One region of the Halomonas citrativorans genome, then DNA from elsewhere that is predicted to be linked to it. Evidence: predicted binding sites of a transcription regulator. Region 1 holds the regulator's gene; each other region holds the start of a gene.
What was found. The regulator sigma-54, encoded in region 1, starts transcription at its own class of promoters, with help from an activator protein. The targets are predictions, from matches to a motif close to TGGCACNNNNNTTGCTNT.

Region 1 (8,029 bases):
GCTGCGACAAGAACATTGATTCGGCGATGAGATTCGTACGAAAAAGGAGGCTATATGGCACAGGCATTTGATGCATCCTCGCAGCAGGCACTGTTAACCGCGCGTGCAGAAGAGGCGTTGACCTTGGCCAAGCGCCTGGGAGCCGATGCGGCGGAAGTGGGCGCAAGCGTTGATCAGGGCGTGGGCGTTAGCGTGCGCTTGGGCGATGTGGAGACGGTTGAGCTTTCACGAGACCAGGGCATTGCCGTCACGCTTTACGTCGGCAAGCGCAAAGGAAGTGCATCGTCGAGTGACGCCAGCAGTGCCTCGATTCAAGCAACGGTTGAGAAAGCATTAGCCATTGCGCGTTATACCGGTGAAGACCCGGTGGCTGGCTTGGCGGATGCCGATCAGATGGCGACCGAATTGCCGGACCTTAAGGTTCATTACCCGTGGGCGCTGACAACTGAGCAAGCAATCGACCTTGCGCTTGCCTGCGAGCAGGCGGGTCGTGACGTTGAGGGTATTAGTCAGTCAGAAGGCGCGTCGCTTTCAAGCGGTGAGGGCGTACGGGTTTATGCTAACAGCCATGGTTTTTTAGGTACCCAAAAAGGCAGTAGTCACTCCCTTTCATGCATGCTCATTGCTCAGGATGAAGGCGGTATGCAGCGGGACTATGACTATACCTCTGCGCGTAATCCACAGCATTTGCGCGACCCGAGTGAAGTAGGGCGCGAGGCCGCGGCCCGTACGCTGCGCCGGTTAGGTGCCAAGCGGCCGCCAACTGGCACCTTTCCCATTCTGTTTGATCCTTCGCTGTCTAGTGGTCTGGTTGGGCATTTATTGGGCGCGTTGGCGGGTGGTGCGCTGTATCGCCAATCCTCTTTCTTGTGTGACCGTTTGGGCACGCCGTTATTTCCTGAGTGGTTTAGTCTGGAAGAGCGCCCTATGGAAATAGGAGCGACCGCCAGTACGCCGTTTGATGGAGAAGGTGTACAGACACGTAATAACCGCTTTATCGAACAGGGGCGTATCGCAAGCTATATGCTTTCGTCCTACAGTGCCCGTCGCTTGGGCATGCAAACCACGGGGAATGCTGGCGGTGCCCGCAACGTGCGTTTAGACGCACCCTTGCAGACGCGTGATGCGCTGCTTAAAACGATGGGTCGAGGCATTTGGGTTACCGAACTAATGGGCCAAGGCGTGAACGGCGTAACCGGGGATTACTCGCGTGGTGCGGCGGGCTTCTGGGTCGAGAATGGAGAAATCCAGTATCCGGTTGAAGAATTTACCATCGCTGGAAACCTTGAGCGTATGTTCTCAGGCCTTGTCGGTATCGGAAGTGATATCGATACGCGCGGCAGCATTCATACGGGCAGCTGGTTAGTGGATGCGATGACCGTCGCCGGTAGCTAAAAAAGCCGCACTACTGATCTTCGTCAAAGCGGGCGTCGAACAGCGCTTGGATTGCATCAAGCGCTTGTTCGGCATCCTCGCCTTCCGCACAAATCCGCAGTTGGGTGCCGCAGGGTGCGGCCAGCATCAATAGCGACATGATGTTGGCTGCATCAGCCATTTGCTGCTGTTTATACACCTGTATGCTGGCGGAGTAGTGCTGGCTGCACTTCACCAGTTTTGTGGCGGCGCGGGCATGTAGGCCGCGCTGATTGGTAAGCGTTAAGGTTCTTTCTGGCACCCTGGTTCCTTTTTTCCGAGTGGTGTCATTAGGCATAAGCGTTTACGTAGGGCTGGGCGTCTACTCGGAAAATGGAGGAGCCGTCGGTGGCTCTGCCCGGGTTCCTCGTAGCGTGTATTGCAGCTCCAGTTCTCGGTGACGCAACTGGACTTCGCCGATGAGCGGTGCCAGCTTTTGCGCCAGCTGTTCGGCAATATACACAGAACGGTGCTGCCCGCCGGTACAGCCAATAGCCACCGTCATATAGCTGCGCTGACTATTTTGGTAAGCAGGCAGCCAGCGCTCAAGCATTGCCTGAATATCATGGCTCATCTCTTCGACAATCGGGTAGCCGCGCAGAAACGCAATAATCGTGGCATCACGTCCTGTGTACTGGCGTAGCGTTGGGTCCCAATAAGGGTTGGGCAGGCAGCGTACATCAAAGACTAAATCTGCATCCATGGGTACGCCATGCTTGTAGCCGAACGACTCAAAGGTGAGTGTTAGCTGGTCTTTGCGCTGGTGGGCTACCTGGTCTGAAATGCGCCGACGCAGGTCGTGGACCGATAAGCGTGATGTATCAATCCGCAGGTCGGCCAAATCACGTATTTCGTTGAGCGTCTCTTCCTCTTTCTCTATCGCCTCTTCAAGCGTCATATCACTGTTGCGCGTTAACGGATGGCGTCGCCGTGTCGCAGAATAGCGTTCCAGTAAAATACGTGAATCGGTGGTTAGATAGATAACCTGACAATCTATAGGCCGCGCGCGCAGCTCTTCAAGCAGTGCGGGAAGGCGCTCAAGCGCCGCTGGCAGGTTGCGGGCATCAATACTGACCGCTAGATGCGTGCGCTCACCCTCGTCACGGAGTTCGTCAACCAAAGAACCAAGCAACATGGCGGGGAGATTATCAATGGCGTAATAGCCAATATCTTCCAGCGCTTGTAATGCGATTGATTTGCCAGAGCCAGAGCGGCCGCTAATAATCACCAGTTGCATAGTGGCTCTCTCTGATTGAACGTATAAAAGGGATAACGCATGAAAATGTGTTAGTCGTTATGGGCGATTATGGAGCGGCCTGTTCGCGAATCTTGCCCATTAGCAGGTCAAGCAAATCGTGCTGGCTGCTGGTTTTGCGTAATGCCTGGCGTGTGCTCGCATCATTCATGATGGTGGCCACTTGGCCCAAAAGCGACAAATGCGTGTCGTCAGCCTCTTCGGGAACCAGCAGCACAAAGACGAGGTCGACCGGGTCGCCATCAATAGCATCAAAATCAATAGGTTCTGATAATTTTAAAAAACCCGCAATAGGCGTAACGCAATGTGGGCTGCGCGCATGGGGGATGGCGACGCCGTTACCGATCCCCGTGCTGCCAAGACGTTCCCGGCCGATCAGTCGGCTGAAAACTTCCTGGCTATCCAGACTGGGTGTATTTTGAGCGATAAAGGTGCTGAAAAACTCCAGCACCCGCTTTTTGCTGCCCCCGGGCACGTCGTAAAGTACGCGCTCCGGGGGGAGGATGGTTTCCAACGTCATTGAATTAACGCACGCCAGCGCCTTGGGCGCGAGCTTGTGCTTTTTCCTTGTGCTTAACGAGTTGACGATCAATTTTGTCTGCTAAGGCGTCAATAGCGGCATACATATCGACATCTTCGGCGTCGGCATGTAAGTCGGCGCCTGCCGCATGAAGGGTGCACGCGGCATGTTGGCGCTCCTTCTCAATAGATAAGGTGACTTGTACCGTGGTGATGTGGTCGTAATGACGTTCGATGCGTTCAAGTTTTTCATTAACGTAGTCACGCAAGGCGTCAGTCAGTTCTACATGATGACCCGTGATATTTACTTGCATTGACGTGCTCCTTATCCATCGGACTGAATTTCGATTGTAACCCTTTTTACGGTGTTGCAAAGCCCCTGTCGCGAGTTTTGCCATTTCTCTTGTAACGACTAACGCAAACGACGACGTTCACTTGATGAGGGAATGCCCAGCGACTCACGATATTTCGCCACCGTACGGCGTGCCACTGTGATGCCGCCATCTCCCAGTAATGTCACCAAACGACTGTCCGAAAGAGGTTTGCCGGGAGGCTCATCTTGAATCAACTTTTTAAGCCGGGCGCGAATCGCGGTGCTTGAGTGGCTGTCTGCGCCATCCTGCCCGCTAATTTGGCTTGAGAAAAAGTACTTGAGTTCGAATACGCCCCGTGGGGTATGGATATATTTTTGTGTGGTGACCCGAGAAATGGTTGATTCGTGCATCTCAACCGCCTCGGCAATATCGGCAAGAATCAACGGCTTCATCGCTTCTTCACCGTGCTCTAAAAAACCGATTTGGCGAGTGATAATCTCGCGCCCTACGCGTAGAAGCGTGTCGTTGCGGCTGGACAGGCTTTTGATTAGCCAGCGCGCTTCTTGCAAGTGCTCTTTTAAAAACTGGTTATCCTGACTCTTGTCTGCACGCTTGATTAAGCTGGCGTAGTCGGGCTGGATACGCAGCCGGGGCAGGGCTTCAGGGTTAAGCTCCAGGTGCCAGCCTTCATGGTCATGACGTACGACCAGGTCGGGCGTGATATAGCTATCGTCGGTGACGCCATAAGCGCTGCCTGGGCGTGGGTCCAGGCTTCGGATCAGACCGATCACATCGTCTAGCTGCTCATCGTCCAGGCTTAGGCGGCGCTTTAATAGGCGCATGTCATTTTTGCCCAGCGCTTCAAGAAACTGACGAACCAATCGGCGCGCGGGAACCAGTAGGGGCGTGTCGTCGGGGAGCGTTGCTAGCTGAAGCATCAAACATTCGCGCAAGTCACGGGCGAAGACGCCCGTTGGCTCGAACTGCTGTAAACGCATCAGAATGGTCTCCATCTCTCGCTGGCTGAGACCTTCGATGCTCTGAGCACGTAACCCATCGCGGATATCGTTGAGCGGCTGCGTCAGGTAGCCATTGGCGTCCAGTGCATCAATCAGGCTTTCGGCGATTAGCTGCTCACGAGCCGTAAAGTCGGTCATCGCCAGCTGCCAAAGGAGATGTCCATGCAGGCTTTGTCCCGCGGCCTGGCGTTCAAAATCGGGGCCTTCGCTGCTGCCAGAGCTACCCATGTCCTGGTAAGTATCAGACCAGTCGCTATCGACAGACAGTTCCTCGGGAATGCTTTCTGACCACTCCTCGTCAGGTGTTTCGACGGTCGCCTGCTCGCCGAACTCGTCTTCCTGCTCCAGCATTGGGTTGGCATCCAGTGCCTGCTGAATTTCCTGACGTAGATCCAATGTCGATAGCTGTAGCAGTGCAATCGCTTGCTGCAGCTGAGGTGTCATGGTCAGCTGCGTACCGATACGCAATTGGAGAGAAGCTTTCATGACCATCTGAGAACCACTCGTTAATCGGAAAGCTTCACCCTAGTGCGAGTCATGTTGTTGTGCAAGTGCAATAAGCATGCCACTGATAAAATTTTTACTGCAGATCACTGTTTAGCGGTGAAATTAAATTCATAAGCGAAAATCAGCACCCAGGTAAACTTCCCTCACTTTTTGGTTATCAAGGATAGTCTGAGGGCTGCCGCCAGCAATAATGTGGCCGTCACCGACAATATAGGCGATATCGCAAATATCCAGTGTTTCTCGGACGTTATGATCAGTAATTAGCACGCCAATGTGGCGCTGTTTTAAGGCGCGAATAATGCTCTTGATTTCACCAACCGAGATGGGATCGACACCTGCAAATGGCTCGTCCAGCAAGATAAACGCGGGCTCTGTGGCCAAGGAACGGGCAATTTCGACGCGTCGCCGCTCGCCGCCGGAAAGGCTCATGCCCAGGTTGTCACGGATGTGGGTAATATGAAAGTCGTCAAGCAGGGCCTCAAGCCGCTGCTCTCGTCCTGCCCTGTCCAGATCTTTGCGGGTTTCCAGAATCGCCATAATATTATCCGCAACCGATAGCTTGCGAAAAATAGACGCTTCCTGGGGTAGATAGCCAATGCCGGCCATCGCGCGTTCGTGCATGGGAACGCGGGTTAAGTCTTGCTCGTCGATACGCACCGTACCCGCATCAGACTTCACCAGACCCACAATCATATAAAACGATGTGGTTTTACCCGCGCCGTTAGGGCCGAGCAGGCCTACCACGCTGCCTTGAGCAATCTCCAGGCTAATGTCTTTAACCACGCGGCGGCGCTTATAGCTTTTTGCCAAGTGATTGGCGTAAAGAGTTTTTATGGGCGGTGCTTCCGCAATAGACATGGTTGACTCCTATTGCGCTGGCTGAAGCGTCATACGAATACGCTGCGGCTCGCTACCGTTTACATCGGAGCGTGCCTGCACCACTTCGCGGTCAATGAAGTACTCCAGGCGGCCACCGGTAAACTGATCACCCGCTTGGGTCAGTTCGGCCTGGTCAATAAGCTCTACACGCCGCTCTGCTACGTGATAAACCACGCGGCGTGCCCATCCTTCCATCGGCGCGTCCTGATCATCGAGTTGATTGCGTAGATAGGCGCGCTCTCCGGTGGCAATAGCGCGAGAAAGCTCACCCGCGTCGTTACGGATAATTTCAACGCGATCACCACGTAGCTGCATACTGCCTTGGCGAATATTGACATCGCCTGAATAAACGGCAGTGCCTGCACGCTGATCAAGGTCTAGCTGGTCGGCTTCTACTTCAATGGGGGCTTGGCTTGTCTGGGCCGCTGCCGATAGCGGCACCGCAAGGGCGAAAAGCGCGGTGCGAATAAAAGCGTTCATAGCGACTCCTAAGGATTTTGTGTTGCGGGGGGGTGATGGCCGCGGACGTTATCGGTTAGTCGGACCTGGCTATCATCAAGCCAAACATCCATACGTGATGCGCTCATTCGTTGAGGTGGCTGCTGAAACACGGCGGGCGCCTCACTCCAGACATGACGCGCTACCCCATCATAATGTAATAACTCAGTATCAAGCTGCCAGCCTTCTGTAGGCGCCAGAAGCCGTGCATCACCAGACAGTGTTAGCGCTTGGGTGGCCGTGTTCAGAACGCCTTCGTTGGCGTGAGCGAGCCACTCTCGGTTATCACTATCAAACAGCGTCGCTTCGGGTTGAGTGACTTCGGCCAGGGTGCTTTGTGGTATGTAAACCAATAAAGGCGCGGCCAGCGACTGCTGGATATGCCCTGTTTCACCAAACAGCGTGATCTCGGCATTTTCCAGCACGTGGCCAGGCTCTTCAGCCTGCGCTTCTTCGTCAACGGGCCGGTCTTCCGGGCCGCGTGGGTCCAGCCATACCAGCAGCCCCCCTAAAGCGACCACCAGGGCCGCTAACCCGACGCGTTTCTTGGTTCTTTGAAACATTACACGCGACCATTCAAATACGACTCAAGAACAGTACTCCAGTGGCCCTGCGCTTCAAGTAATGTATCGCAAATTTCACGTACGGCGCCGTGACCACCCAAGCGGTCGGTAATCCAGTCAGCGTGGGTATGCATGTAATCGGGTGCGTTGGGGACCGTAATGCCAACGCCTGCGCGTTTGATAGGCGCAAGATCAGGCAGGTCATCGCCGCAGTAAGCCACCTGGCTTAGGTTCAGATTGAGGCGCTCGCACAGCGCTTTCAAAGTAGTGAGCTTATCTTCGCAGCCCTGGTGGACAAGGTTAATTCCCAGCGCCGCAGCACGCTGGCTCACCATGGGGGAGTCGCGTCCTGTAATTAACGCCACATGAATGCCCACACGTTTAAGCAACTTTAAGCCATGGCCGTCTTGTGTATGGAAGGCTTTGATCTCGATACCGTCGGCCTGAAAGTATAGCCGTCCATCGGTGAGCACACCGTCAACATCAAGGGCAAGTAGTCGCACATGGCGAAGCTGGTCAAGTAGCGCAGTGGGGAGGGCCATAGGGACTCCTTGTCAGTAAACTGTTGGGTAAAATGGTTAGATAACGCCGCTGGCAAGCAAGTCGTGCATATGGAGCGCCCCAATGGGGCGCTGTTCGTCATCGACGACCGCTAGCGCAGTAATACGGCTGTCTTCCATGATGCGCACCGCTTCGGCGGCCAGTAGGTCGGGGCCAATGCGTTTGCCGGGTCGGGTCATTACATCGTCCACGGTTACTTTACGCAGATCATGAAACTGGTCGAGGGTGCGGCGTAAGTCGCCATCGGTATAAACACCTGCAAGTCGCCCTTCGCTGTCGACAACACAGGTAAATCCCAACCCCTGGCGGGTAATCTCCAAGAGCGCATCACGCAGCGGGCTGCCTAGTGCTATCTGCGGCAAGCGTGTGCCGCTATGCATAAGGTCTTTAACGCGCAATAGCAGTCGTTTTCCCAGGCTGCCACCGGGATGCGATAAGGCAAAATCATCAGCGGTAAATCCGCGTGCTTCAAGTAGCGCAACGGCAAGCGCGTCGCCTAGG
Region 2 (8,029 bases), on a different contig from region 1:
TTATCAAGCTGCTCGATGGTGAAGTTGGATACGCCGATATGGCACGCCTTGCCCAGTGCCTTTACTTCTTTGAGAGCAGCCAGATACTCTTCCATCGCCACTTCATTATCCGGCGATGGCCAATGGATCAGTAGTAGGTCAACGTAATCGGTGCCCAGTTTTTCAAGGCTTTCATCAACGCTCTCTTTCAAGCGCTGCGGCGCCAGGTTGTCGTGCCACACCTTGGTGGTTAGAAAAATGTCGCCACGTGGCACGCTGCTGTCACGGATCGCTTCACCAACGCCCTTCTCATTACCGTAAAACTGAGCGGTGTCGATATGGCGGTAGCCTGCTTCAAGCGCCGCATGAATGCTCTCTTTTAGCGTATCGCCTTCCAAGCGAAAAGTACCGAAACCGGGGTTAGGCATAACCTTTTGCATCATTAACATCCTTTTCTATTGATAGCGTGTTAATTAACATGGGGCAGCCGTCACGTGACTTCAACCACTCACTAGAAAAACCCCTTAATAGGCTTGGCATTAACCAGGCGGAATTTACGGGCATTTTGATCCACGTTTGGCGCCATAAGCGATAGAATTATAAAAATTCGCTTGCTAACATTCTCTTGCTAACCAAGATACCGCCCATGCCCCCAGACAACAACACGCTTGCAGCGACCGATGCCCCGCTGCTTCCCATTCATCGCCAACCGGGCTTTCTAAGCTTTCTTCTCTCCCGCCTTGCAGCCGTTTTTGCCATGCAAATTCAGGCCATTGTGGTGGCCTGGCAGGTATATGACATTACCCGTGATGCCATGTCGCTTGCCTATGTGGGGCTTGCGCAGTTTCTGCCTATGGTGATTTTACTGCTGCCCGCCGGCGATGTGGTCGACCGTTTTCCGCGCAAGCGCATTCTGCAACTCAGCTGGGCAGTACAAGGCATTTGTAGCGCACTGCTGCTTTTATTGGCGCAGGCCAATCACGGTAGCGTTATTGAATTTTATGTTGTGCTGGCTCTGTTTGGCTGTGCTCGGGCGTTTACCGGCCCCACGCTGCAAAGTATGTTGCCCAATATTGTGCCCCGCGCTCAGCTTGCCCAGGCCATTGCGCTGAATAGCTCGATCATGAAAGTCGCAGTGATTAGCGGGCCATTGCTGGGCGGCGTACTTTACAGTGTGGGCGGCGGCAGCCTGGCTTATGCCGTGTGCTTGGGCTGCTTTATCGTCGCGCTGGCCTTACTGATGCTGGTACCAGTGCTCTATGTTGAGAAAGCCAAGGTATTGGAAAGCACCGCCTGGAAGCGCTTTTCCGCAGGCATTCGCTATATCCGCTATCAGCCGATTATTCTGGGCGCCATTTCGTTGGATCTATTTGCCGTGCTGCTGGGTGGCGTCGTGGCGCTGCTGCCCATTTACGCTCAGGAAGTTCTGCATGTTGGCCCTGAAGGGCTAGGTGCATTGCGCAGCGCAATTGCGGTGGGTGCATTATTGATGGGGCTTTATCTTGGCGTTCGCGGCATCAAGCGCCGCGCCGGGCATGTGATGTTTGCCGCCGTGGCCGTGTTTGGCTTGGCGAATCTGGTGTTTGCCTTCTCAACCCTGTTCTGGGTGTCAATGATCGCCATGCTGGTGGCGGGTGCGGCCGATATGATCAGCGTTTATGTACGCACCACTGTGATTCAGCTGGCCACGCCGGATGAAATGCGCGGCCGGGTGAATGCCGTCAATATGCTGTTTATTGGCTCAAGCAATGAGTTGGGCGAGTTCCGCGCAGGCAGCATGGCTGCCGGGTTTGGCGTAGTGCCCGCCGCGGTGATTGGCGGCGTGGGCACGTTGGCGGTGGTCGGCCTGTGGATGCGCCTGTTCCCAACGCTACGTCAGGTCGACCGCTTCGATGATGCCCGCTGAGGCAAGCGCATTAGCGGGGCTGCTCGCCACCATACTCACCACGCTGCCCACCAGAATCACGCAGGGTGATGGCAGCGGATGATCCGCCAGGCGTTGGGGCATATCGTTAAGGGTACCCACCAATGCCTGCTGTTCAGGCAGGCTGGCATTGGCGACCAACATGATCGGCCACTCATCGGGCAAGCCGGCCTGACGTAGCCCTGCGCAAATGGCCTCTACCTTGGAAAGCCCCATATAAAACACCAGGGTTTCATCGCGGCGGGCCAGAGTTTTCCAGTCGGGCGCGCCGCCCTCACGGCATAGCTGTGCGGTAATAAAGCGCAGCTGCTGAGAGTGGCCCCGGTCGGTTAGCGGGATCCCCAGGCTTGCGGCGGCGGCAGACGCCGCAGTAATGCCGGGCACGATGTGCGCGGGCACATTGGCATCCGCCAGAGCGGCAAGCTCTTCGCCCATACGCGCAAAGATACCGGGGTCACCGCCTTTCAAGCGCACCACCGATTTTCCGGCGCTTGCCAGCTTGACCATCAAAGCGCCAATTTCCGCTTGAGGCATACTGTGATGGCCACTGGCTTTGCCAACGTAGTAGCGCTCGGCGGAAAGCGGAATCAGCCCCAGCACATCGTCGCCTACCAAACGGTCATACACGATAGCATCGGCCTGCATTAACAGCCGCGCGGCTTTCAGCGTTAACAGCTCCATATCACCACTGCCCGCACCAACCAGATACACATGCCCAGCCGTGCATTCGCCGCGTAGCTTAAGCGAAGGCGCACTTGAGGCGCTGCGCGGGGAGCGCTGGAATGGCGACAGCACACGCTGCGTAAAGCGCATCGTGGCCTCAGGCCACTTCTGTAGTAGACGCTTGCTTAGCACGCGCATGTGAACGCTCCTCTTCAATCAGGGACTTCAATTCAGGCAAACAACTACCGCATTGGGTTCCACAGGCAAGCCGTGCGCCCAATGCTTCAACGCTGGCATCACCGGCACGAATGGCATTAACAATCGCCGCCTGGCCCACCTGGTGGCAGCTGCATACCACGGGGCCGGTATCGGCGGCTCCATCGTCACACCCCGCTAACAGCCGGCGCCGGTGCTTATCACTTATGACTGTTTCATTAAAACGCGCTTCAAGCCAGGCAAGCCCGGGCAATTCGCGCGGCGGGCCGACCATCAGCCACCAGCGCAGTTTGCCCTGCACAATAGCCGCAGCGCGCAGGCGGCCATTGCCGCTGTCTTCACACCACAAAGAAGCCCCTTCGGGTAGCCACGTAGCGAGCAGCGCCACCCAGTCATGTACCGGTTTTGCATCTGCCAGCTGCCAGCGCTGACAGCCCTGCATGGGTACGCGTGCCCAATAATCGCTTCTGCACCACGGGGGCACTTCCTGACTATTATCCCCTAATGGATGGGCAATCAACAGCGTTGCCTCCCAGGCTACTTCAAGCGGTGCCAGCGCCACAGCGCCGTGCTTGGCTTCTGGCTGGCCTGACACAGGGTCGGTCAAAGCTTTTAGCATGGCACCGCTACGCGCCGATTTACTGAACGCATCGCTCCAGTGCATGGGAATAAACACCTCGCCACGCCGCTGGGCATTCGAGATACGCACGCGCCCCCGGTACTCGCCGCTGGCGGCGGACAATACTGCCAGTTGCTGGTCGCCAATGCCATAGTTCGCAGCATCGCCTGGGTGGAATTCGATAAACGGCTCGTGGCGATGATTCATCAGCCGGGGCGCGCGTGCCGTGCGCGTCATGGTGTGCCACTGGTCGCGAATACGCCCGGTGTTCAGGCGCAGCGGGTAGGCGTCACTCAGGCGTTGCTCCGGCAAGCGCGGCGTTATGGCGATGAAGTTGGCGCGCCCATCAGGCGTGGCAAACTTGCCATCTTCAAATAACCGCGCCGTTCCGTGAGGCGCTGAAGACGTCACCGGCCACTGAATAGGCGCCAGCGCGTCGTAGCCCTCGCGCCCAAGTCCCACAAGGCCGGAAATATCGAATAGCCGTTTGCTCTCTCCCTCATTCTCAAAGCCGGAAAGGCGCGCGTGCTCATCAAAAATTTCATGGGGATGGCTATAGTCAAACGCCTCCTGAAAGCCTAACCGCTTGGCGGCTTCGCACATAATCCACCAGTCGTGACGCGCTTGGCCAGGCGCGGGTAGCAAGCCACGCTGGCGTGAAATACGCCGCTCGGAATTGGTCACCGTGCCGTCTTTTTCAGACCACCCCGTCGCGGGCAGAATGATATCGGCGTAGGCCAGCAGGTCGGTATGGCTTGCGCACTCAGACACAATTACCAGTGAGCACTTTTCAAGCGCACGCCGCACGCGGGCGGCATCCGGCAAGCTGACCGCTGGGTTGGTGGCCATTATCCAAAGCGCCTTTATTTCGCCCCGCTCAACCGCGTCAAAAAGCTCGATCGCCTTATAGCCAGGCGCCTGGGGCAGTTCGGGCATTAACGTTTCCGTCGCCCAAAAGCGGGTGATTCGGCCAAGGGCGCCAGGGGTGTGATAATCCATATGCGCGGCCAGCTGGTTGGCAAGCCCACCCACTTCGCGTCCGCCCATGGCATTGGGTTGGCCGGTGATCGAGAAAGGCCCCGCCCCGGGCAAACCGATTTTGCCGCCCGCCAGATGGCAGTTAATGATCGCATTGCACTTATCAGTACCGCTTGTGGATTGATTGACGCCCTGGGAGTAGAGCGTCACGACATGGAGTTGGCTGGCAAACCAGTAGTAAAAGGTCTCCAACCGCTCAGGGTCGATATCACATATCGCCGCCACGTCATTAATATCATGCTGGCTCGCGGCCAGCAGCGCTTCGTCGAAACCTTGTGTATGGCGATCCAGATAGAGCTGATCCAGCTTGTTATTCTCAGCCATCCAGGCCAGCAGGCCATTGAACAGCACCGCATCGCTGCCGGGTGCGATGCCCAGGTACAGGTCGGCAATTTCGCAGCTGTCGGTCACGCGCGGGTCGATGACCACCACCCGCATCAGCGGATTGCGCGTTTTGGCGACCTTCAAGCGCTGGTAAAGCACCGGGTGGTTCCAGGCCAGATTCGAGCCCACCAGCACCACCAGTTCGGCCTCTTCAGTATCTTCATAGTTGCAGGGAACGGCGTCTGCGCCCAACGAGCGTTTATACGCCGCCACGGCAGAAGCCATGCAGAGTCGCGAGTTGGTATCCAGGTGCGGCGTGCCTAAAAAGCCTTTAAACAGCTTATTGGCCACATAGTAATCTTCGGTTAATAGCTGACCTGAAAGGTAAGCACCCACGGACTCTGCGCCGTAAGTTGCGCGAGTCGTTTGCAACCGCTCTGCCAAGGTGGTTAATGCCACATTCCAGTCAACGGCCTGGCCATCGACCCAGGGCGTGGTGAGCCGGTCATGGTGGCCAAGGGTTTCGTGCAGTGCCGAGCCTTTCACACACAGCCGGCCAAAATTGGCGGGATGGTCGCGGTCGCCTTCAACCGCGCTGATTGTGCCGCCTGCCACAGTGGCGGTTACGCCGCAGCCGACACCGCAATAAGGGCACGTCGTGTTTGCTTTACAAGCCGAGCGTGTGGCCTGGGACATACTGATTTCCTCCCGCTTAAAAAGCAAAAAGCGCCCAAGCGAGCCTCATAAGAAGCCTGCCTGGACGCCGTTGTCTCAGGGACACCTGCACCGGTGCCGAATGTCGCACTGCTGGGATTGGACACATTTATTAATGGCCTGTCGTCTGATGGCGTTAGCGTTGTTATTTGCCCGTCAAACTCGATGGCTGCATTTTATTGTGCCGATAAACCCGTCTGTGCTTTGTTGCTTGTTACCAAGGTAATAGCAAGGCCTGCGCCAACCAGCCTATTAAAATAAAAATACCAGCTTAAACAGCAGGTTAATAAACAATAGAATATCTTTCGACCGACCGTGTAGACAGTTTATTTTCAAACGCTGACTACTCTCGGTGCATCTTTACCGCTTAGCGCACCAAGAGCGTGCGCAGGCTGAGCTTAAGCGGCTGAAAAGGCGCTTTCTTCAACCTATTTATTTAAATCAACCTATTGATAAGTAATATAAAAATAAATAACGAGCGATGTTTGGCTGATTAATTGCCCTGTACTGATTAGATAAATTCAAGTCTAGCTGGCAGCCAACGGTGGCTGCTCTGTGCTTAACCCACGAACGGGTTTGGCCTCAGCTACCGGGCAACGAAGCCCCTGATACGGTTTTCCTGGCAATCCACTTGCCCGGGACGCTAACTCAGGGGCTTTTTTATTGTTTTTTCTTCAGCGCTGCGCCACGACAGCATTTATCGCTGCCAGATATTTGTAGCCAGGTCTTTGTAGACAGGTATTGGCAGCCAAGCGCGAAACAGTAAGGAGCAACCCATGATCGCTATCTCTCGGTGCTCGTCTGATGATCACTTGGTCATTATCGGCAACGGCATGGCGAGCCAGCGTCTGCTAGAGGCGGTCGTTAAATTGCCTCACCGACCCCAGCAAATAACGGTGATTGGTGCAGAAGCATCTCCCGCTTATAACCGGATACTGCTATCGCCACTGCTCGCCGATGAAATGCCGCCTAGCGCCCTCACCTTGCGGGATGCGCAGTGGTACGCCAAGCAAGGTATCACCCTGCACTTAAATGAATGCGTGCTGGAGATCAACCGTGCAGAACAGCGCGTTGTCACTCCCTGCCGCACGCTAACTTATGACCGCCTGGTGATTGCCACCGGCTCACGCCCGACGCTGCCCGAGGTACCCGGCATTGGCCTTAACGGCGTGCATGGGTTTCGTACCCTGCAAGATGCCGACACGCTCGCAAAGTTTGCCTTGCAGGGCGGGGAATGCGTCGTGGTCGGCGGCGGGCTGTTGGGGCTCGAGGCCGCTGAAGGGCTTCGCAAGCGGGGTGCCAGCGTCAGCGTTCTACAGCGAAGTAAGCGGTTAATGAATCGTCAGCTGGATAGCATGGCCGCTGGGCTTCTAGAAACGACGCTTACCCAACGTGGCTTGACCATCTTAACCAATGCACGCATCAGCCATTTTGAAGACGACGGCGCGGGAAGCCTGGCCGCCGTTGTACTGGAGGATGGCCAGCGCCTGCCTGCCCAAAGCGTCATCGTGGCAACCGGCGTTACACCTAACGCAGAACTTGGCCATCAGGCAGGCTTGGCTACACAGCGCGCCATCATGGTTGATGACACGCTCACTACCTCCGACCCGCATATTCATGCATTGGGCGAGTGTTGCCAGTTCGAGCAGCACACCTACGGCCTGGTCGAGCCGATCTGGCGCCAGGTAGATGTGTTAGCCAACACGCTGTGTGGCGATGGCAGCGTCCGCTATCGTGAGGCGCCAACCGCTACCAAGCTTAAAATCAGCGGCCTGGCCCTCTACGCGTTTGGCCCCACGGAGGCCGCGCCAGAACATGAAGTACTGCATTACAGCGACCCGGAAAACGGCGACTACCGCCGCCTGTTACTGCGCAACGGAAGGCTTGAAGGCGCCGTGCTGTATGGCGATACCCATTCCGGCCCCTGGTATTTCGCCCAGGCGCTAGCCAAAACCGATCTGGGCGCCTGCCGCCAGGCGTTGTTGTTTGGTGAAGCCGATGCCAACGCCCTGCTTCTTGATACCCCACCCACTCCCTCATCGACGCTGGAGGCAGCTTAGCCATGTCCATCACCTCTAAACGCAACGTGATTATTATTGGTAACGGTATGGTCGGCCACCACCTGGTCGAGCAGCTGGTTGAAAACGGTGCCCTGTCACAGATGAACGTCACCGTGTTTGGCGAAGAGCGCCATCGTGCTTATGATCGCGTGCACCTTTCTGAATACTTCAAGGGCCGCGACGCCGAAGCGCTGGCCCTGTGTGATGCCGACTACTACGCAAGCCATGGCGTGACATTCAACAGCAGCGAAGCGGTGATCTCCATCGATCGCGCGGCAAAAACGCTAGCCACCGAGCACGGCCATTACGCCTATGATCATCTGGTACTGGCCACCGGCTCTTACCCTTTCGTGCCGCCCATTCCCGGTAACGATCGCGAAGGCTGCCTGGTGTATCGCACGCTGGACGACCTGGACGCCATCCGCGAGGCGGCGCAAAGTGCGGCCACCGGCGTTGTAGTGGGCGGCGGTCTGTTGGGTCTGGAAGCGGCCA
Region 3 (8,029 bases), on a different contig from region 1:
GCGTCATCTGTACAAATCTTTTGCAAATTATAGCCAGGAATCAACAATTTTATAATTTTCAACAACTTAAAAAACACACACAACGCAAAAAAACCACAACGCTTACGCGAAATGGTCATTTTGCATCTCAGCCAATCCCTGGCCTCGACGATTAGCATATCCTTATGCTAATACAAATGAGCGGGTGAATGTCCTTTAACGTCCTGTTCTTCTACTTGGCTCCTGCCTTCCCTTGCTTCCTATCAATCCGCTCATGTTGTTCCTACTCATAATACTGCAGGCTTTAGGCCAACTGCCAACATAAAAACAAAAAACAAACAAAATCAAAAGTTTGAAATAAAAAACACTTTCCTAAAAACAACGAAAACCCTCTTTAGCCGTGTGTAAAAAAGGCACATGCGACAAAAATACCTGCTCATCGAATGGTCACCGTGACACCAATCACCACTTGGGAAGCTGAACGTTTGGCTATTGCTCACTTTATTTCGGCAAAAACGTACTACTTCTTACCCTAACGTGTTATTGCTGGCTAATATAAAGAGAAGGCAAGATACTTCGAAGGCGCGCTTGGTATGGGCTACTGCGTTGCTGATGGCAGCCTTACTGTTTTATGCAAGAATGGTTTTACGCAGGACTGTTTCTACTCACGACTATTTCTGATCAACAAGAAGGGATCATTCAATGAAACGCACATGGGCGATGGGTGTAGTGCTATTAACCACACTGCTGGCGATCAGCGGTTGTAATACGATTCATGGCGCGGGAGAGGATATCTCGGAAGGCGGCCAGGCGATTGAAAGAGCAGCGGAATAACCATAATGATGACCGTCTATCTTTCACACGGCCTGGAAAGCGGGCCCGGTGCCTTGAAAATTCAGGCACTCAAAGGGATCGCCGAAACGCTCGATGATTGTGAGCCGGTCGTTATGGATTACCGTGGCATGGCAGAGCCCCCCAGGCGGCTGGATCACCTGTTGGATACTCTGTCAAAACGCAATGATAACCCCGCAGCGTGTGTGCTAGCGGGTTCAAGCCTGGGAGGATGGCTGAGCGCTGCGGTTAGCGCTCAGCATCCCCTTTTAGGTTGTTTTTTACTTGCCCCTGCGCTTGGCTTACCGGCATACCCTGAAACCTCGCCGATGATTCAGGCTCAGCTTACCCATATCATCCACGGCTGGCAGGATGATGTCGTGCTGCCCGGCCCCGTTATTGAACGCGCCCAGTTACAACAACTCTCGTTACGGATGGTCAATGACGACCATCGTCTTCACGCTAGCCTGGACACCATACTGAGCGACTTTGAGCGTTTTCTAATGCAGTGCCAAGCGCTTACCAAGCAATCAATGCTCGTTTAGCGCGCACAGTGGCAGCGTTATTCGTCTGCCAGGGCGGGTAGCAACGTCTTTAATTTACGCGTTAGTGTATTGCGCCCCCAGCCTAACAATTCCGCTGCTTCTCCTTTACGCCCACCGGTATGTTTTAACGCCGTCTCAATCAGAATTTTCTCAACGTCGGGTACGGCCTCTTCCAACAGATGTGTGTGCCCTTCGGCCAGAGCACGGTCGGCCCACTCCCGAAAGGCACTGCGCCAGTCGCCGTGACCGGCGCTTTCAGTTGCTTGGGGGGAGCGTAGCTCTGGCGGTAAATCCTCCACCAGAATTTCACGCCCAGACGCCATTACCGTTAACCAGCGACAGATATTTTCCAGTTGGCGCACGTTACCCGGCCACGCTAGGCGCGTCAGGTGCTCCTCGGTTTCGGCCGTGAGTACCTTGATGTCGGTGGCAAGTTCTTTGGCGGCTTCAGCAAGAAAATGCCGTGTGAGGCGTGGGATATCCTCACGGCGTTCGGCAAGGCGCGGCAAGTGAATGCGGATAACGTTCAGGCGATGGAAAAGGTCCTCACGAAAGCGCCCGTCATCCACCAGCGACTCAAGGTTCTGGTGCGTCGCAGCGATAATCCGCACGTCGACCTTGACCGGAGTATGCCCGCCCACTCGGTAGAACTCCCCGTCGGCCAATACGCGCAGCAAGCGGGTCTGAGTTTCAGCCGGCATATCGCCGATCTCATCCAGAAACAGCGTGCCGCCGTTGGCCTGCTCAAAGCGCCCCTGGCGCTGGGCAGCGGCCCCGGTAAACGCGCCTTTCTCGTGGCCAAACAGTTCAGACTCAATCAGATCACGCGGGATGGCTGCCATGTTCAGGGCAATAAACGGCTTGCCCGCCCGGGGGCTGTGCTGGTGGAGCGCCTGGGCTACACGCTCTTTACCGGTGCCCGACTCGCCATTGATGAGCACAGTAATATGCGAATGAGAGAGCCGCCCAATAGCCCGAAACACCTCCTGCATGGCCGGCGCTTCACCAATGATTTCTGCGTTCAAACCTTCGGGAACGCTGATCGGCCGTTGGCGCTCGCGCGCATGAGCCACCGCCCGGCGCACAAGCGCCAGCGCTTCATCCACATCAAACGGCTTGGGCAGGTACTCAAACGCACCGCCTTGATAAGAGGCCACTGCGCTGTCGAGGTCCGAATGAGCGGTCATGATGATGACGGGCAAATCCGGATGCGCCTCGCGAATGTGCGACATCAGATCCAGCCCATCAATGCCCGGCATACGAATGTCAGTCACCAGCACATCCGGTGGGGTTTTCAGCAGTCGTTCCAGTACGGTATCGGCGCGTTCTATGCACTCTACATCAAGATCCGGCTGCGCCAATGCACGTTCAAGCACCCAGCGGATAGCGCGATCGTCATCCACAACGACCACCCGTGCAACCTCGTTACGTGTCGCCTCTATCATGATGCTTCTCCGGTGCAATTAATAACCAATGGAATCAGTAAGCGGAACTCGGTGTGCCCGGGCCGTGAGTCACATTCAATCAAGCCTTGATGCTGATGCAGGATCGACTGAGCGATGGACAACCCCAATCCGCTGCCTTCAGCACGCCCTGACACCATCGGGTAGAAGAGCGTTTCTTTAAGCCCTTCCGGGATGCCAGGGCCGTTGTCGACCACACCCACCTCGCTCACTAACCGGTGGCGCTCAGCCCCCAGGGTAAACTGACGCCGTGCGCGGGTGCGCAGCATCAATTCGGGCACAGGGGTCTCGGCATCGCTCATGGCCTGCACGGCGTTTCTGGCCACGTTAAGCACGGCCTGGATCATCTGCGCCTCATCCCCGGAAAGGTCCGGCAGGCTAGGGTCGTAATCGCGGTGGATGGTGATATTCGGATGTTCAGCCACCAGCAGCGTTCTTACCCGCTCCAGCACTTTGTGGATGTTCACCGGCGCGTGCTTAACAATGCGATTCGGGCCAAGCATCGAATCCACCAGATCACGCAAGCGGTCAACCTCCTCCACGATGATATGGGTAAACTCACGCAATTCAGGCTTATCCAGGTCACGCTCTAATAGCTGAGCCGCCCCGCGGATGCCGCCCAGCGGATTTTTCACTTCATGGGCCAAGCCTCGGGCTAGCACTTTGATGGTTTCCTGGCGCGTGGTTAGCGCTTCCTCGCGGGAAATTTGCATCAAGCGGTCACGAGGTTCTACTTCCAGCAGAAGCTCGTCTGCCGACAGGGGCGTCACGGTGTAATCCACCGTCAGCGCTTCACCGTTAACCGGGGTAATGCGCGCCTCGCGCTGGGTGTAGGGATGAAAGGCATCCCGCGCCTTGGCCAACACCTGGTCAATACTTTCATCACCGCCCAGCAGGGTATCCTGGCTGCTCCCCTGCACACGGCTAAAGCTTACTGCCAACAGCGCTTCGGCGGCAGGGTTCATCCAGCGTACGCGGAGCTCACCGTCCAGCAGCAGCACTGCCATGGAGAGATGTTCTAGTAAACGCTGATACATGAAGTGTCCTGAATGTCGCTGATAAAAACGTTCAATACGCAAGAGAAACTGCAAAAAGCACGCCAGGTTGGCCCCTTTCATCAGCATGCACGCCTTATGGGCGCCAAGCCTTGATTCAACGAGCGTTAAGCGCGCAACCTGCCATGGTGCGATCCACCACATGCACTATTTTAGTGCATGGAGTACCGTTAAGGCGCACCCTCTCACTGGTTAAGTGCAATAAAAAACCCCGCCGAAGCGGGGTTTTAGGGCTATCGCGTCAAAACGCGATTAGCAGCTGTAGTACATATCAAATTCGATAGGGTGCGTGGTCATGCGAATACGCTCTACTTCTTCCATCTTGAGTTCGATATAGGCATCAATCATATCGTCGGTGAACACGCCACCTTCGGTCAGGAACGCACGGTCAGCGTCGAGCGCTTCCAGAGCCTGGTCCAGGCTGTTGGCAACGGTCGGTACCAACTTGCCTTCTTCTGGCGGCAGGTCGTACAGGTTCTTGTCCATGGCATCGCCAGGATGAATCTTGTTCTTGATGCCGTCGATACCTGCCATTAGCAGGGCAGCAAACGACAGGTACGGGTTAGCGGTCGGGTCAGGGAAGCGGGTTTCAACGCGCTTGCCTTTGGGGCTGACCGTATAGGGAATCCGGATAGAGGCGGAACGGTTACGGGCGCTGTAAGCCAGCATAACCGGCGCTTCAAACCCCGGCACCAAACGCTTGTACGAGTTGGTAGAGGCGTTGGTGAAGGCGTTCAGAGCGCGTGCGTGCTTGATCACACCGCCGATGTAATACAGCGCCATTTCCGACAGGCCTGCGTATTCATCACCGGCAAACTGGTTCTGACCATCTTTCCAGAACGACTGGTGAATATGCATACCAGAACCGTTGTCGCCAACCAGCGGCTTGGGCATGAAGGTCGCGGTTTTGCCGTACGCGTGGGCCACGTTGTGGATCACGTACTTCATTTCCTGAACTTCGTCCGCCTTCTTCACCAGCGTATTGAATTTAACGCCGATCTCGTTCTGCCCCGCATTCGCCACTTCGTGGTGGTGAACTTCAACGGTCTGACCAATCGCTTCCAGGGTGTTACACATAGCGCCACGGATATCGTGGAAGCTGTCGACCGGAGGAACCGGGAAGTAACCGCCTTTAACGCGCGGACGGTGCCCCAGGTTGCCGCCCTCTACCTGATTACTGGTCGCCCAGGCGCCCTCGTCGGAAGAAATCTTGTACATGGAACCCTGAATATCAGACTTCCAATGTACTTCGTCAAAAATAAAGAACTCAGGCTCCGGACCGAAGAAAGCAGTATCGCCCAGGCCGGTGGACTCCAGGTACGCCTCAGCGCGCTTAGCAATAGAACGCGGGTCACGATCATAGCCCTGCATCGTGGCTGGCTCAATGATATCGCAACGCAAAATCAGAGTAGCGTCTTCGGTGAAGGGGTCGAGGAAAGCAGTGCCATCTTCCGGGCGCAGGATCATGTCGGATTCGTTAATGCCTTTCCAGCCCTCGATTGAGGAGCCATCGAACATTTGACCATTTTCGAAGAACTCTTCGTCTACATCGCGGGCAGGCACGGTAACGTGCTGCTCTTTACCACGAGTATCGGTGAAACGCAGGTCCACCCACTTAACATCATGTTCTTCAATTAGCGCGAGAGTCTTGGCTGACATTGTGCCTCCGATATGGGCGTGGCTTAAAGCATGTAACAGTAAGCTATCGATAAAAGTGTTATTAGACAAACCCCGTCATTCAATAAAGTACGTGCCTGACAGGCCTATCCTTTTTGTTCGCTTAACATTTGCCTGAAATTGAATCACACATCGCCTAGTGATCGTTTCAAACCGGCTATTGTTGTAGCACGCCGAGAGGCATCTGCCTACGGTGGCTAGCCGCTGACAAGTATAATGCAGAGAACATGCCAACCCTGCACCAAAATGACCGGAACAATTACTAACTTGTTGTTTTAATGAATAAAAAATCTGCGCCTACTTGCCTCTCTATGACGCATAAATATTTCCCGAGGCTTTTAAACACACACGGAGCTGTTTTTTTGACCCAAAATAGATCAAACATAAGCATAAACGCACCTAATTGGTGCATGGAAAGATAGTAGAGCGCCCCTCTCGGCTTCCAACCCACCGCACGGCGCGTCAACGCCCTATACTTTTAGCCGCTTGCCAAACATCATGGCCCCGGCTTTTGTGGTGTTCGCCATTTTACTGAGCAGGATAGAGCCCGTGGCACCCATTACTATCAGCAGCAGCACGTAAACCGTTATAGGCAACGCCAACGGCATCACCAACACATCGGTAATGGCAAAAAACATGGGGTGCGCCAGGTAAATACCAAACGAATACTGGTTGATATAGCGCACCCAGCGAGGCGCTGTGATGTCTTTTAAATAACGCATCGCTACAAGCGTTGAGAGCATGAACAGCGGTATCACCCACACTTCCTTGGATGAGAACTGCAGCCACCCCGCCACGCTGGCCGCGACCAGCAGACAAACCAACACGACCAACCACAAAGGCCACGACAGGTACTGCATCCATAAAGGCCGCAGCGGTGCCTGGACTCCACTATCAAAGGGGTAGTAACGCACCAGCACCAGGGCCAGAAAGAACAGATATATCCAGCCCAGAGGAGCCACCCAGAGCAGATACCCCGGCAGCGCCACACCCAACCAATACGCCACTCCCCAGTACGCCATACTCACCCAACAGCTCACCCACAGCCACGGCACCGGGTTAAAGCGCCACAGCTGCCAGCGGGTAAACAGCCAATAAGCGATATAAAACTGCATGGCGATAATCAAAAAATAACCGTGCCACCCGGCGAAAACAAAGTACGCCAGCGCATTAGCGACAAAGCCTACCGGCTCCCCTGCCACGTATAGCCGAACCCACTCGGCCGTCGAGTAGATAAAGCCATATACCAGATAAGGCAGCATGACGTACTTTACCCGTTGGGCCAAAAAGCCAGGCGGCACCGCCTTGTCATAGCGCATGGCAAACACAAACACTGAAATGAACAAAAAGATCGGCGTGCCCAATACCAGCGGCAGGCGCATTAGGTCGGTGGCCAGGTTATCCACACGCTGATTAACGTGGTCCAGCAAATGAAATAAAAACACGGCCACGCAGCCGTATGCACGCAACCAGTAAATTTCCTCTATCCTTTTATGCATACCTGCTCCGTGTATGCCTGACATTCGCCTGCGCTGAACAGTGTCGGCGGGTACGGTGTACGACGCTATAACCCTGCGATAATTCCCGGAGGCTGTTTGTCATTCCTCTCATTTTCACGTGTATTTCACGGGTTGTTACGTTCCTTGTTGACCAGCCTGACAGCCCTGGCGGGCCTATGGAGCCTGTTTAACACCGCCGTTGCTGGCGAGGTGCACTACGCCACCTTTGACTCGCCCACGCTGGGCCACGCCTACCCTTACACCGTGTATCTACCCGACCATTATGACGCCAATGCCGCCGAGCCTTACCCAGTGGTTTATCTGCTCCATGGCTCTTTTGGCAACGAACGAGACTGGCTAGCCAAGGGCAATCTTGCCCAAACCGCTGATCGTTTGATTCGCGCTGGGCACATTCCACCTGCCGTTTTTATCATGCCCGGTAGCCGCAGTTGGTGGGTAGACGGCCATAACGAAGCCGCCCGCAGCGCCTTTTTTAACGACCTAATGCCGCATATTGAAAACCAGTACCGAGTGGGTGCCACGCGAGCGCTTCGCGGCGTAGGCGGGTTATCCGCCGGAGGGTTTGGCGCGCTTAATTTTGCCCTGGAAAAGCCCGAGATGTTTGCCGCTGCCGCAGCGCTAAGCCCGGCAAGCTATCTTCCGTATCCGCCGAGCAATTCCTCAGCACATCGTCATCCCGCGTTTTTGGATGAACAAGGCCATTTTGATACGGCTTTATGGGACCAACTCAACTACCCCGCTTACCTTGAAGCGTATCGCATTAACGTAACGCCCCGGCCCAGCGCAGAAGAGAGCGACATCCCGATCGTGCCACTTTACATTAGCGCAGGCCGCAGCGATGTGTACGACGCCGAGTTTCACGCCCGTAAGCTACGCCAAGCCATGGAACGCATTCAACCTAATGATGTACGCTTGGACCTCTACCCCGGCGGGCACACCTGGCGCGTTTGGCGTGCCAG

Region 2: INT20_RS09445 (nitrate reductase) is a predicted target of sigma-54. The motif match lies at 5,703-5,720, and genes of this name have one in related genera.
Region 3: glnL (nitrogen regulation protein NR(II)) is a predicted target of sigma-54. The motif match lies at 3,903-3,920, and genes of this name have one in related genera.

The regions. Positions count from the first base shown of each region.
Region 1 is NZ_JABUYX010000001.1:187,518-195,546, forward strand. Features, by position in the region: gene pmbA (metalloprotease PmbA) at 55-1,395, shown strand; gene INT20_RS00780 (HPr family phosphocarrier protein) at 1,406-1,675, opposite strand; gene rapZ (RNase adapter RapZ) at 1,736-2,650, opposite strand; gene INT20_RS00790 (PTS sugar transporter subunit IIA) at 2,718-3,188, opposite strand; gene hpf (ribosome hibernation-promoting factor, HPF/YfiA family) at 3,193-3,501, opposite strand; gene INT20_RS00800 (RNA polymerase factor sigma-54) at 3,600-5,012, opposite strand; gene lptB (LPS export ABC transporter ATP-binding protein) at 5,136-5,885, opposite strand; gene lptA (lipopolysaccharide transport periplasmic protein LptA) at 5,895-6,386, opposite strand; gene lptC (LPS export ABC transporter periplasmic protein LptC) at 6,395-6,967, opposite strand; gene INT20_RS00820 (KdsC family phosphatase) at 6,967-7,509, opposite strand; gene INT20_RS00825 (KpsF/GutQ family sugar-phosphate isomerase) at 7,546-8,029, opposite strand, start outside.
Region 2 is NZ_JABUYX010000007.1:21,933-29,961, reverse strand. Features, by position in the region: gene dkgB (2,5-didehydrogluconate reductase DkgB) at 1-419, opposite strand, end outside; gene INT20_RS09455 (MFS transporter) at 626-1,885, shown strand; gene cobA (uroporphyrinogen-III C-methyltransferase) at 1,850-2,764, opposite strand; gene INT20_RS09445 (nitrate reductase) at 2,724-5,459, opposite strand; gene INT20_RS09440 (NAD(P)/FAD-dependent oxidoreductase) at 6,254-7,537, shown strand; gene nirB (nitrite reductase large subunit NirB) at 7,540-8,029, shown strand, end outside.
Region 3 is NZ_JABUYX010000003.1:131,716-139,744, forward strand. Features, by position in the region: gene INT20_RS05675 (entericidin A/B family lipoprotein) at 682-813, shown strand; gene INT20_RS05680 (YqiA/YcfP family alpha/beta fold hydrolase) at 819-1,355, shown strand; gene ntrC (nitrogen regulation protein NR(I)) at 1,373-2,800, opposite strand; gene glnL (nitrogen regulation protein NR(II)) at 2,797-3,855, opposite strand; gene glnA (glutamate--ammonia ligase) at 4,126-5,532, opposite strand; gene INT20_RS05700 (acyltransferase family protein) at 6,021-7,049, opposite strand; gene INT20_RS05705 (alpha/beta hydrolase) at 7,215-8,029, shown strand, end outside.